Regions from separate parts of the Arthrobacter sp. Helios genome, predicted to be linked through region 4. Evidence: riboswitches for the same ligand, from Rfam matches in the RefSeq annotation. Region 4 holds a riboswitch; each other region holds the start of a gene.
The links. Region 4 has a riboswitch for S-adenosylmethionine ahead of ArtHe_RS06880 (flavin reductase family protein). Riboswitches for the same ligand answer to the same signal wherever they lie in the genome.
Positions count from the first base shown of each region.

Region 1: another riboswitch for S-adenosylmethionine. It lies ahead of ArtHe_RS15955 (ATP-binding cassette domain-containing protein); the one in region 4 lies ahead of ArtHe_RS06880 (flavin reductase family protein).
Region 2: another riboswitch for S-adenosylmethionine. It lies ahead of ArtHe_RS15895 (LLM class flavin-dependent oxidoreductase); the one in region 4 lies ahead of ArtHe_RS06880 (flavin reductase family protein).
Region 3: another riboswitch for S-adenosylmethionine. It lies ahead of ArtHe_RS05545 (MetQ/NlpA family ABC transporter substrate-binding protein); the one in region 4 lies ahead of ArtHe_RS06880 (flavin reductase family protein).

Region 1 is NZ_CP095402.1:3,472,064-3,475,236, forward strand. It holds gene ArtHe_RS15935 (CoA-binding protein) at 1-127, shown strand, start outside; gene ArtHe_RS15940 (SAP domain-containing protein) at 124-684, opposite strand; gene ArtHe_RS15945 (SMR family transporter) at 690-1,007, opposite strand; gene ArtHe_RS15950 (SMR family transporter) at 1,007-1,354, opposite strand; SAM riboswitch class I at 1,617-1,718, shown strand; gene ArtHe_RS15955 (ATP-binding cassette domain-containing protein) at 1,823-2,629, shown strand; gene ArtHe_RS15960 (methionine ABC transporter permease) at 2,622-3,173, shown strand, end outside.
Region 2 is NZ_CP095402.1:3,462,727-3,465,899, forward strand. It holds gene ArtHe_RS15890 (MFS transporter) at 1-1,328, opposite strand, end outside; SAM riboswitch class IV at 1,573-1,687, shown strand; gene ArtHe_RS15895 (LLM class flavin-dependent oxidoreductase) at 1,724-3,121, shown strand; gene ArtHe_RS15900 (SDR family oxidoreductase) at 3,128-3,173, opposite strand, start outside.
Region 3 is NZ_CP095402.1:1,246,909-1,250,081, forward strand. It holds gene ArtHe_RS05540 (macrolide 2'-phosphotransferase) at 281-1,375, opposite strand; SAM riboswitch class IV at 1,463-1,580, shown strand; gene ArtHe_RS05545 (MetQ/NlpA family ABC transporter substrate-binding protein) at 1,661-2,542, shown strand; gene ArtHe_RS05550 (methionine ABC transporter ATP-binding protein) at 2,624-3,173, shown strand, end outside.
Region 4 is NZ_CP095402.1:1,546,829-1,550,001, reverse strand. It holds gene ArtHe_RS06885 (M66 family metalloprotease) at 1-1,145, shown strand, start outside; gene ArtHe_RS06880 (flavin reductase family protein) at 1,282-1,785, opposite strand; SAM riboswitch class IV at 1,834-1,953, opposite strand; gene ArtHe_RS06875 (PhzF family phenazine biosynthesis protein) at 2,081-2,917, shown strand; gene ArtHe_RS06870 (replication-associated recombination protein A) at 3,055-3,173, shown strand, end outside.

The DNA of each region.
Region 1 (3,173 bases), 1.9 Mb from region 4:
CGCCAAGGCCGTCTGGCTGCAGCTCGGTGTGGTTGATGAAGCTGCAGCCCAGCGCGCGCACAACGCCGGGCTCGACGTCGTGATGGATACCTGCCCGGTGATCGAAGCCGGGCGCTACGGACTCTAGGGCAGCCGCTGGTCTACAGGCAGGGAGCGGTGGGCCTTCCAGGCCGCAAGCATCTGCTGCCGGGTACCGCCCGGATTGCGGGTGTGCCAGTCGCGGGAGAAACGGTTCAGCTCAAACTGCGCCCCAATCGGGCGGGCAGCGCTGTCCCGGGTGGCATGCCAGTGGTCGAGCGCAGCGCCCATGGTTGCCGTGCCGTCATTGCCGGCGAAGAATTCCCGCATGGGTGCGTCGAACCGGAACCCGGGGCCCAGGGCGTTAACGAAGAAGTCGCGCAGGACCTGGCTGCAGGGGTGCCCGGCCGGGACCACGGTGTGGATGGTCAGCGGGGGCAGCAGGCGGCGGGCACTCTCCTTCCTGGCGGCCGGGGCAGGCACGGCCGGAAGGGGCTTGCCGTCCAGGAACGCCGCGGTCCGCCCGGCCAGAATTTCCTTGGATCCCGAAGCGGGCAGCCCCTGGCTTCGGGCAAAGGCCTGCAGCTCCTCCTTGAGCCAGTACCAGCGGCGGAACTCTGCCCCGCTCAGGGCGGGGGTGAGCGCGGGGCGTTCGGAAAGAGTCACGCCTCCTATCCTCCCGCACCGATCTCCACGAGGAGCACACCGCCGATGATCAGGACGATGCCCAGCCCCATCAGCCAGGTCAGGGGCTCCTTGAAAAGGATCCGACCCAGGACCGCGGTCAGCGCCACGCCGGCAGCGGCCCAGATTCCGTAGGCAACACCCAGGGCCATCCCATCGGCCAGGGTGAGGGCCAGCATGGTGAAGGCCACCAGATAGCCCGTGAGAACACCGGCGTACCAGCGCTTGTTGTCCAGGGACATCCGCAGGCACAGGGTGCCGCCCACCTCGAAGACGATGGCGGTGCAGAGGAAGAGCCACGCCATTACGCCTCTCCTCCTGACCGCTTCTCTGCCGCCTGCCGTCCCAGCTCCACGCAGAGGACGCCGGCCATGATGGCCAGGATGCCCAGGGCCATCAAGGGGGTCACGGGCTCCGCGAACAGGAAGAAGGACATCACGGCGGTCAGCGCGACGCCGGCAGCTCCCCAGATTCCGTAGGCCACGCCCAGCGGCATTCCGGTCCGCAGCGTGGCCGAAAGCAGCACGAAGGCGCCCACATAACCGGTCACGACGACGGCGTACCAGCCGGGTGCGGAGAGCGCGCCTTTCAGCGAGAGGGAGCCGGCAACCTCCAGCAGGATGGCAGACCCAAGGAAAAGCCAGCCCCTCATGCGGGGTCCGGACCGGCAGCGGCGGATGCTGCCCGGGAATCCGCCCGGGAAGGGCAGGGAGAGAGTTCGGAAAACGGCACAAAACCATCCTGCCCTACCTGTGGCAGCCGGCTGGCTGCCGCCCCGGAGCGCAGGAAACGCCCCCGTTCCCGTGACGTCACAAAGCCGTAGTGTGACGCCCGGTGCGTCACAGAGCGACGCGCCGGGCCATACACGGAAATCTTCTTGTCCATCCGGGTCCTCCCCGGCTTTTATGGACCCATAACCATCCAGAGCGGCTGAGAGACCTGGCTCCATGACGCCGCAGCAACCCCTTCCGTAATCCTGCGAAGGAGAGGGGTGCTACCGCCAGGACCGATGGAGAAGCACCCGCTTTCTTTTGGTCCCCCCATGGGTTCGCCTCAACGCACCCATGGGGATGCCGTGCGGTGCTCACCTCTTGCCGGGCAATGACCGAAGGAGGACGGCATGATTCGGATCGAGAATGTTTCGACCGTTTTTGGCACCGGAGAATCCAGCTTCACCGCCGTGGATGACGTGTCACTGGAGATCCCGCGTGGCAGCATCCAGGGAATCATCGGCTTCTCCGGGGCAGGCAAATCCACGCTGCTGCGCAACATCAACCTGCTGGAGCGCCCCACCTCCGGCCGGGTCCTCGTGGGCGGCGTGGACGTGACGACGCTGGATGACGCGGCCCTGCGAGCCACCCGGCACGGGATCGGCATGATCTTCCAGCACTTCAATCTGCTTAACAACCGCACTGCGGCACAGAACGTGGAGCTTTCCCTGAAATTCTCCGGCGTCAGGAACGCTGCGGAGCGCCGCCGCCGGGCACTCGAGGCGCTCGCCGTCGTCGACCTGTCCGAAAAAGCGGAAGCGTACCCGGCCAAGCTTTCCGGCGGGCAGAAGCAGCGGGTGGCCATCGCCCGGGCCCTGGCCACTGAGCCGAAGGTGCTGCTGTGTGACGAGCCCACCTCCGCCGTCGACCCGCGGACCACCGCCTCCGTGCTGCAGTACCTCAGCGACGTGAACGCCCGCTTCGGCATCACGATCGTGGTGGTGACCCACGAAATGAATGTCATCAAGGCGATCGCGGACAACGTGGCCGTGATGGAGGACGGACGCGTGGTGGAACAGTTCGCGCTCACCGAGCTGCAGCGTCCGGGGTTCAGCCCCGCCACCTCGATCGGCCGCTACCTGATCTCGGATGAAATCAGCCTGGACCGTGCCCAAAGAACCGCCGCCAGCCGGCTCGAAGGAGCCCACCATGCTTGAGCGCATCATCGAAGTCTGGCCCGAACTGCTCACCGCGCTGGGCCAGACCGGCATCATGCTCCTGGTGGCCATTCCGCTGGCGGTGCTGATCGGCACCCCGCTGGGTGTGCTGCTGTATGCGCTCGGTCCCAACGGGCTGGTGCACAAACCCAAGCTGCACCGGATCCTGGACTCGCTGGTCAACCTGGTCCGGTCCTTCCCGTTCCTGATCCTGCTGATCGCCATTATCCCGTTTACCCGGTTCGTCGTGGGCACCACCATCGGCACCGCGGCGGTGATCGTGCCGCTGACCATCAACGCGATCCCGTACTTTGCCCGGTTCGTGGAGCAGAACATCACCTCCCTCGGCGGGGGAGTGGTGGAAGCCGCCCGCTCCATGGGTGCGACCCGGAGCCAGATTGTCCGCGACGTCCTGCTCGTGGAAGCCCGGCCGGGACTGATCAGCTCCGTGACCATCATGACGGTCAGCTTCATCTCCTATTCCGCGATGGCCGGGCTGGTGGGCGGCGGCGGAATCGGCGACTTCGCCATCCGCTACGGCTAC
Region 2 (3,173 bases), 1.9 Mb from region 4:
GAGCAAACGATGCAGGCGATCAGCGGTACGGCGGAAAGGATCAGGAAGGTGGGTCCGAGGCCAAGGTCCTGCTTGAGGATGGGGAAGACGAGCAGGCCCAGAGCCGCTCCGGTGCTGCCAAGCGCCCCGATAACACCGTTGGCTCCCGCTCGCAGTTCGCTGCGGAAGGACAGGGTGGAGATGCTCTTGCCGTTGGCGCCGGGCCCGCCGGAGTGGAACAGGATGAACAGGGACGGGATCAGGAAGGCCAGGAAGATCGGCAGGCTCTCGTAGAAGGCTCCCAGTATCACCAGCATGATGAAGACGGCGCCGAAGCCGACTGCTGAGGCCTTGCGCAGGCCGATTTTCCTGCCGATCATCGGCGAAAGGAAGCCGCCGACGATACCAAATAGGTTGAAGACAAGCGCGCCCAATGTGGCCACCACGAAGTCTTCACCGAACAGGGTGAGGCTAATAATCGGCAGGTACCAGCCGACGGCGAAATACTGGATGGACTGCCCCATCTGGATGGTGGCAGCGAGGATCGTCCGTGGAAGGTAGATTCCACGGAAAATCAGCGCGATGTTGGCGAAACCCTTTGTCGCCTGGTTCAGGATCGGGGAGCGGTCTTCGACGGGCGCTGCAGTGAAAGGCTCACCATAAATCTTCGTCATGGAGGCGGCCGCCTTTTCAAGCAGGCCCTTCCGGGCTGCCCAGGTGGGGCTTTCGACCATAAAAGCGAGCTGGGCGACAAAGAGGGCCAGGGCCACGATGCCCGCTGAGCCGACGGCGTAGCGCCAGATCGATTCTCCGACACCCATGTTGTAGAACAGGATGGCCAGAATCAGGTTGGAGCTCACCGCGGTGTACCAGATGCCCTGCCAGGTGTTCAGGCGGCTCTTGAACCGGGCGGGGGTAAATTCTGCCAACAGGGCCATGGCGATCGCAAAGTCGATGCCGTAGGCGGCACCCACGAAGAAGCGTCCCACCAGCACCAGCTCGAAAGCGGGTGCAAAGGCGGCCAGGCCGGCGCCGATCAGCGCCAGGAACTTAGCGAAAACCAGTGGAGGAATGCGGCCCCAGCGGTCCGCCATCCAACCGCCAATCGGATTGAACACGATGGCGACCCAGGATGCGAGGGACGTCAGGATGGCAACCTGGGTGGCGCTCAGCTCCAGGTCCCTGGTCATGGGTCCAAGGCCGGCGCTCAGCGCAGAGTTGGAAAAGGCGTCTAGGAACAGGCCGCCCAGCGCGAGCCACCAAATGACCCCGGCCCGGCCCGCTATCTTGGGGCGGGCGTCAATGTAAGAAACTACGTCGTGCACGCCGCGGAGTGTAAAACTCGACATTATGGCCGACCTCTCTGTCGGGATTGCTCCTGTCAGAGACCACGGCCCAATAGAAACGCAAAAAGGGCAAGAAAAGACCTCCAACAGGAAGTCTCTATTCTTGCCCTGATAAATGTGATCTTAGACGCATAATGCCGTTTGTGGCAATACCCAGCCAGCGCTCTTTCCGAACCCGGGCATTACGCCGCGTGACACCCCGCAGCTTGCGCGCCACCGGGGGCGGTGTTCCATACTGGGCGGGCAGGATCATGAGTCCCAACGCGAAGCTCTGGCTGGTTGGGCGGCAACCCTCTCCCGTGGCGGGGTGCCCCAGATGACGATCCGGTCGCAGGCGCATCAGCCTGCGGCAAGTACGGCGCTCCTTCGACGGTGCGTCAAACCGGAAAAGGACTTCCATGGCCAATTCGCCCGCACCCCGACAGATCCGCTTCAACGCCTTCGACATGAACTGCGTGGGCCACCAGTCGCCCGGCCTGTGGCGCCACCCCGAGGACCAGTCCTCCCGGTACAACGACATCCGCTACTGGACCGAGCTGGCCAAGACCTGCGAACGCGGGCTTTTCGACGGCATTTTCATCGCCGACGTGCTGGGCACCTACGACGTTTACGGTTCCTCCAACGAGGCCACGCTGCGCCAGGGCACCCAGGTGCCGGTCAACGATCCGCTGCTGCTGGTCTCCGCCATGGCCCTGGTCACCGAGAACCTGGGCTTCGGCGTCACCGCCGGCACCGCGTACGAACACCCGTACCCGTTTGCCCGCCGGCTCTCCACCCTGGACCACATTACGAACGGCCGGGTCGGGTGGAACGTGGTCACCGGCTACCTGCCCTCCGCCGCACGGAACATGGGCCAGGAAGACCAGCTGGAGCACGACGAGCGGTACAACCACGCCGACGAATACCTGGAAGTGGTCTACAAGCTGCTCGAAGGCTCCTGGGAAGACGACGCCGTGGTCCGGGACCGCGAAACGGGTGTCTTCACCGACCCCTCCAAGGTCCATGACATCAACCATGAGGGCAAGTACTTCAAGGTCCCCGGCATCCACATTTCCGAGCCCTCCCCGCAGCGGACCCCGGTGATCTTCCAGGCCGGCGCCTCGCCGCGCGGCATCGCGTTCGCGGCCGAGAACGCCGAGGCTGTGTTCGTGGGAGCCCCGACCGTGGAGAAGCTGAAGGCCACCGTCACCAAGATCCGCGACGCCGCCGAAGCGGCCGGCCGGGACCGCTACTCGATCCGGATCTACACGCTGCTGACAATCATCACGGCCGCGACCGCCGAGGAAGCCGAAGCCAAGCACCAGGACTACCAGCGCTACACCAGCGACGAGGGCGCACTCGCCCTGATGTCCGGGTGGATGGGGGTGGACCTCTCCACCTACAACCTGGATGAACCGCTGGGCAACGTGGAGTCCAACGCCATCCAGTCCGCCGCCGCGAACTTCCAGAAGGTGAAGGACGACGGCGAGCCCTGGACCGTGCGGGACATCGCCGAATCCGCCGGGATCGGCGGGCTGGGCCCGCGGCTGGTGGGTTCCGGTGCCGAAGTCGCCGAGGAGCTGATCCGCTGGGTCGAGGAAACCGACGTCGACGGTTTTAACCTGGCCTACGCCGTCACCCCCGGGACGTTCGAGGATGTGGTGGAGTTCGTTGTGCCGGAGCTGCAGCAGCGCGGCGCCTACCCCTCCGGGTACGCGCCCGGAACGCTGCGGAACAAACTCTTCGGCGCCGGCGACAAACTGCCCGAAACCCACCGGGGCGCCAGGTACCGCTTCGCCCCGGCGGTCAACGGCTAGGGCAGGCTAGTACAGCTTGATGGAACCGCCGTCGGCCATCAGCGTCTGGCCG
Region 3 (3,173 bases), 300 kb from region 4:
CGGAACCCTTGAAGGGTCCCGGCACCGGGGCGCACGAAATCACTGCCCGCCAGGGAGCAGTTTCACGGTTCCGCGTGAAGGCGGAATGGCAGAAAAAGTTCTGCGTCACGAAAAAGAAGAAGTTTGCACTGCTGGCAGGATACACACGCTCCGGACCCGACCGCCAGACGGCCCTGGCCGAAGATGCACCGCCGGAGGATGCGCCGCCGGCGGCAGCTGTTTCGGGAACAGCCGGTCAGCGAACTGCTGGGCAGGGAAACAGCCGGGCAGGGACAGCCGGTCAGGGAAACAGCTGGGCAGCGGCGGCGTCCCGGTGCTCGGGGAGCCCCGTCGTCAGGGCATAGAGCGCATGGTTCAGCGGGCCGGCTGCAATGAGGGCGGTGCAGCGCTCCACCAGGTGCGGCTCGGAAGTTCCGGTTGCCTCCTCATAGCGCGCGGCGGTTTCCTCCAGCGAATCCGGCGAAATCAGCTGGATATACATGAATTCGAGCGCAGGATCGCTGACCTTGGCGGTGGTCCAGTCCAGCACGGAAACGATGCGGTCTGCCTCATCCAGCAGCAGGTGGGCGGGATACAGTTCACCGTGTGTCAGGACGGTCCGCTCCGGCCAGAGCCGGTCATCGCTGAGCCACTGCTCCCAGCCCGCCAGCAGGTCCGGCGCGATCCGGAACTCCTTTTCCACTCTGCGAAGCCCGTCCGCCCAGTGCCGGCGGACAGCGTGCGGCGTTTCGGCCGGAATACCAGCTGCGGCGGCGGCACCGGCATCCAGGCCGTGCAGGGACGCGATCAGCTCCGCCAGAGACTGCAGATAGGCCTTGCCGGACGGGTCGAAATGCCAGTCCGTCTGGTTCTCCGGACCCACGGTCAGTCCGGGGGAGCCGGGCAGCAGCGGGTAGGCAATCAGGTCATCGGCCTGGATCTGCCAATCCGGGACGGCCACCGAAAGCCGCGGACGGACAAAGTCCAGGATGGCCCGTTCCTCGTCCTGGTTCGCCGCCACGTCCGCCCGGCGCGGCACGCGCAGGACCCACCGTTGAAGAACTTGTTCATTGTCCCGCTCAGAGGTTTGCACTTCCGCAGCAAACGCCACCCGGTAGTCCAGGCCGGCTTCGTTGAAGCGGACGCTCCCCGGTTCGAGCAGCAAACCGTGGCGTGCCGCCAGGGCACAAACGTCGTCCGCGCCGAGATCCTCAACCATGCCCATGATCAGCCTTCCTGGATTGATCAGCCATCTTGGATTGATCAGCCTTCCTGGACGTTCACTGCCGTTGATTTCCGCGGCAGGAAGCACCCAGACTACCGACCCCGCGGCCCGTGCTTCACCAACGGGCTGGCCGGCAGTGAAGTACCGGGGCTGCCCTGTATGACAGCACATGGCGCAATATGACCTTCCGCGACGGGGCGCGAAGCCTCATGGCGCAACATTTGGACCGGGCTGAAGGCGCCCCTAGCGTGGGTCCGGAATCAAGAGTTCCAGCCAACGGCCCTGGCCGGCTGGACAGCAACCCTCTCGTCGTAGCGGGGTGCTCCAGGTGAAGATTCGGCCCTGGCGGAGACCTTCCGCAGGGCAAGTACGGCGCCGGCATTGCCCTCACAGCGGCCTGCGCCTCCCCACCCTTCCGCGGTTTGCCGCGGACCCATTCAGGAGAAGAACCGAACCATGAAACTCAGCAGGAAAATCCTGGCTCTTGCCGCAGCACCCCTCCTTGCCCTCGGCATGGCTGCCTGCGGTTCCGCGGCCGGTGACGAAGGTGCGCCGGTGAAAATCGGCGTCGTTGGTGCCAGCGATCCGTACTGGGCCACCTATACCGAGGCAGCCAAGGCGGAGGGTATCGACGTCGAAATCGTCGACTTCGGCGAGTACACCCTGCCCAACCCGGCGCTGTCAGAGGGTGAGCTGGACCTGAACCAGTTCCAGCACATCGTCTACCTGGCCCGCTACAACGTTGCCAGCGGAAGCGACCTGACACCTGTCGGCTCCACCGCCATCTACCCGCTGGGCCTCTACTCCACGCAGTACGACTCCGTGGAAGAGATCCCCGACGGCGCCACCGTGGCCATCCCCAATGATGAGAGCAACCTGTCCCGCGGCCTGCTGGTGCTGCAGTCCGCAGGTCTGGTGACCCTGGAAGGCGGCGGCAGCGCGTTCTCCACCCTCGATGACATCGATGCAGCAAAGTCCAAGGTCAAGGTGACCACCCTGGAAGCGTCGCTGACACCCACCTCGCTGCCCGACGTTGCCGCAGCCATCATCAACAACGACTTCGTGGAAGACGCCGGGCTGAAGTTTGAGGATGCCATTGCGCAGGATGACCCCGCGGATCCCGCGGCCATTCCCTACGTGAACATCTTCGCGGCCCGCGCCGGCGAGGAAAACAATGAGACGTACGTGAAGCTGGTGGAGATCTACCAGAACACCCAGTCCGTCCAGGACGGTGTGCAGGAGGCCTCAGGCAACACCGCCAAGTTCCTAAAAGTTCCGGTGGAGGACCTGAAGACGTCGCTGGAAAAGGTCCAGAAGGACATCGAAGCCCTGGGCTAACCCCGGCCGCATCACCGAAGGGTCCCGGCCGGCGGCAGCAGCTGCCGGCCGGGACACCCGTCTGAAAAACAAGGAACCTTCATGGCCCTCATTTCACTGCAGAACGTCTCCAAGTCCTATCCGCCGGCCCGGAAGGGCGAACCCGCCGTGGCCGCGCTGAAGGAGATCAACCTCGAGATTGAGGCCGGGGAGATCTTCGGCATCATCGGCTATTCCGGCGCGGGTAAGTCCACCCTGGTCCGGCTCATCAATGCCCTCGAAACCAGCACATCCGGCAGCATCACCGTGGATGGGCAGCAGGTCTCCGGGGTTCCCGAGCGGAAGCTGAAGTCATTGCGCCTGGGCATCGGCATGATCTTCCAGCAGTTCAACCTCTTCAACTCCAAGACCGTCCGCAACAACATCGCCTACCCGCTCCGCGTGGCCGGGCGGAGCAAGCCGGAAATCGCAGCGCGGGTGGAGGAACTGCTCGCCTTCGTCGGGCTCTCGGACAAGGCGTCAAGCTACCCCGAGCAGCTTTCCGGGGGTCAGAAGCAGCGGGTCGGCATAGCTCGTGCGCTGGCCGCGTCGCCCAAAATCCTGCTGGCAGACGAGGCCACCTCGGCACTGGACCCGGAAACCACCCACGAGG
Region 4 (3,173 bases):
CTGTCCAGAAGCAGTCCGCCGCAGCTGCCTCGGTCGATGCCTTCATCCAGCGCAATCAGGCAAAGCTCGACGCACAGGACCCGGCCGCCACAGCGGAGCTGTTCACCCTGATGTCTTCCCTCGGACTGGTGGAGAGTCCCACGCAGGTCCTTCCTGCCGGTGGCCGGCTGCTTGTTGACGGCGGACATTGCCTGGTGCTGGGCGCGGACCTCGGCGTCACAGTCCCGCAGGACAAAACCCTGTGCGCAGACACCGCCGCCCAGCGCTGGGTGATGGACGCACGCGGGGCGGTTCACAGCGAAGAGCGTCCGGACCTGTGCCTGGTTCCCGGTACGCCGGTGAAGATGGCGGCGTGCGCCACGACCGCAGCGTCCCAGGTGTGGATCGCCGAGGCCGACGGACACCTGAAGAGTGCGGTGTCCAACTACCTCGACTTCCACCGGCACCAGGGAATCGCCGGCATGTACGGCCGGACGTCCGGGGCCAACCAGATCTGGCAGGGCCTGGCCGCATCGCAGAACCCGGGAATGGCAACGCTGAAGGCCAGCAGCATCGCCACGCTCTCCGGACTGAATTTCGCCACTGCCGTGATCGACACGTTTATCCAGGACAATCAGGCAAAGCTCGATGCGAAGGACGCGGCAACCACGGCGGAACTCGCCGCCCTGATGTCCTCAAACGGCTTCACGGAAAATTCCACCCGGATACTGCCGACCGGAGGCCGGCTGCTTGTCAACAACGGGCACTGCCTGGTGTTGGGCGGGGACCTCAGCGTTACCGTCCCTAAAAACAAGGCACTGTGCGCTGACACTGCGGTCCAGCGCTGGTTTATGGATACCCGCGGGGCGATCCACAGCGAAGCACGGCCCGATATGTGCCTGGTGCCCGGCACCCCGGCCAAGGTCGCTGCCTGCTCTGCTGCCGAAGCTAATCAGGAGTGGCTCCCCGAGGCAGACGGACATCTCAAGAGCGCGGTTTCGAGCTACCTCGACTTCTACCGGGACGAGGGAATCGTGGGGATGTATTCGAAGAACGCCGGAGCGAACCAGATCTGGACCGGGCTCACAACATCCGCCAACCCGGGGATGGCCAGCCTGAAAGCCGGCAGCATCGCGACGCTGTTCAGCCTTGGACTGGACGCGTAGCTCAGCAGGAGGGATTTAGCAGCAGGGATTTAGCACCGAAAGGGTGCACACCCCGGGGCAATTCAGCCCGGGGTGTGCACCCTTTTCCTTGGTACTGAGTCCGGCTGCTACAGAATCCGGCGGTTGCCTGTCCCGGTCAGGCGAACTCAGGAACCGCCAGGTTACGGAACGCTGAGCCGTGGAATACCAGCGGTTCATGGGCGTCCTCATGGGTGGAGTAGCCGTGGACCCGTAGAAGCACCACAGCGTGGTCTCCGGCCGGTACCTCATTTTCGATCGAGCAGTCGAGCCACAGGGCAGCTTCGTCCAGGAACAGCGCGCCCTCAGCTTCGTGCAGTTCGAGGCCGGCGAACCGGTCGCCGTCGCGGGAGGCAATCTGGCGGCAGACGCCGTCGTGCCCTGTCCCGAGGACGGACACGCCGATCCGCTGCGCGGAGCGCAGCACCGGCCAGGTCCGCGAGGTGTTCTGGACCGCGAACATGACCAGCGGCGGCTCCATGGAGACCCCCACGGTGAAGGACGACGCGACGATGCCCTGCGGTACGCCGTCAATTTCGGCGCACAGGGCCGCGATTCCGGATGGGAAACGGCCAAACGCGCGGCGGAGGGCAGTGGGCTGCAGATCGGTTTCAAGGGCCATGGGACTTCCTCTGCCTGATGCGCCCGCTGCCCGGAAGGCAGCACGGGGACGCTGTACTTGCCGCACCGGGAGATCCACCGGGACGGCCGAATCGTCACCTGGAGCACCCCGCTATGGCGAGAGGGTTGCCGTCCAACCGGCCAGGGCCTGTGGCTGGAACTCTTGATTCTGCCCATCAATCTAGGGGCGGGGCAGGGGCGGGCGCAAACCCGTGTCACACGCAGTGGCGGATCCGCAACACTTCGTAACCGCCGGGCTGCCAGCCTGCTGCCGGGGGAGCCACTAAAGTGTCCGCATGAGACAACGCTGGTTCAAGCAGGTAGACGTCTTTGGCAGCCGCCCCTTTCAGGGCAATCCGCTGGCGGTGGTGCTGGACGGGGACGGCCTGGACGATGAAGCCATGCTCCAGTTCGCGCGCTGGACAAATCTCTCGGAGACGACGTTCGTGCTCCCGGCCACGCAGGAGGAAGCCGACTACCGGGTCCGGATCTTCACGCCAGGGGGAGAGATTCCGTTCGCGGGCCATCCAACACTCGGCACCTGCCATGCGTGGACCGAGGCCGGGAACACCCCGGTACGGCCGGGGCTGGTGATCCAGGAGTGCGGAATCGGCCTGGTGCCGCTGCGGGTCAATGCCGGGCTGGCCGCGTTCGCCGCGCCAAGGCTCATCCGGACCGGTCCCGTGGAGGAGGACATCCTTGCCCGGGTCACCGCTGCTCTGGGGCTCACCCCGAACCAGGTGGACGGCCACCAGTGGGTGGACAACGGGCCGGGGTGGCTGGGGCTGCTGCTGCCCGACGCGGAGACAGTGCTTTCGCTGCGCCCGGACCACGCCGCGCTCGGCAACCTTCGGGTCGGCGTGATCGGCCCGCAGCCCGAAACCGCTGAAACCGACTTCGAGGTGCGCGCCTTCGCCCCCGGCCTGGGCGTATCCGAGGACCCGGTCACCGGCAGCCTGAATGCCGGCCTGGCCCAGTGGCTGATCGGTGAAGGCCTGGCCGGGGAACGCTACACGGTCACGCAGGGCACCGCAGTGCACCGTTCCGGCCTGGTCCGGGTCTTTATGCGGGAGGGCCGCATCTGGGTGGGCGGAGAGTCCGTAACCTGCATCGACGGTTCAGTTTCCCTCTAGCCCGCCGGGTTTCCTTCCAGTCCCTGAACTCCGCTGGCAGTCTGGGACTCCATCCGCCGGGGACCGCTGGTCCGCGGAGAGGGAGAGCGCGCGGGTAGCCTTGGGATGTGAGTGACTTGTTCAGCAGCGATGAGGACCTGGACCCCGAGGACAGCGGCGGTTCGGGGGAGCGGGACGCCGACGGCGGTGCGCGCCAGCGCCCGCGCAGCCCCCTGGCGGTCCGCATGCGTCCGCGCAGCATCGATGAGGTGGTGGG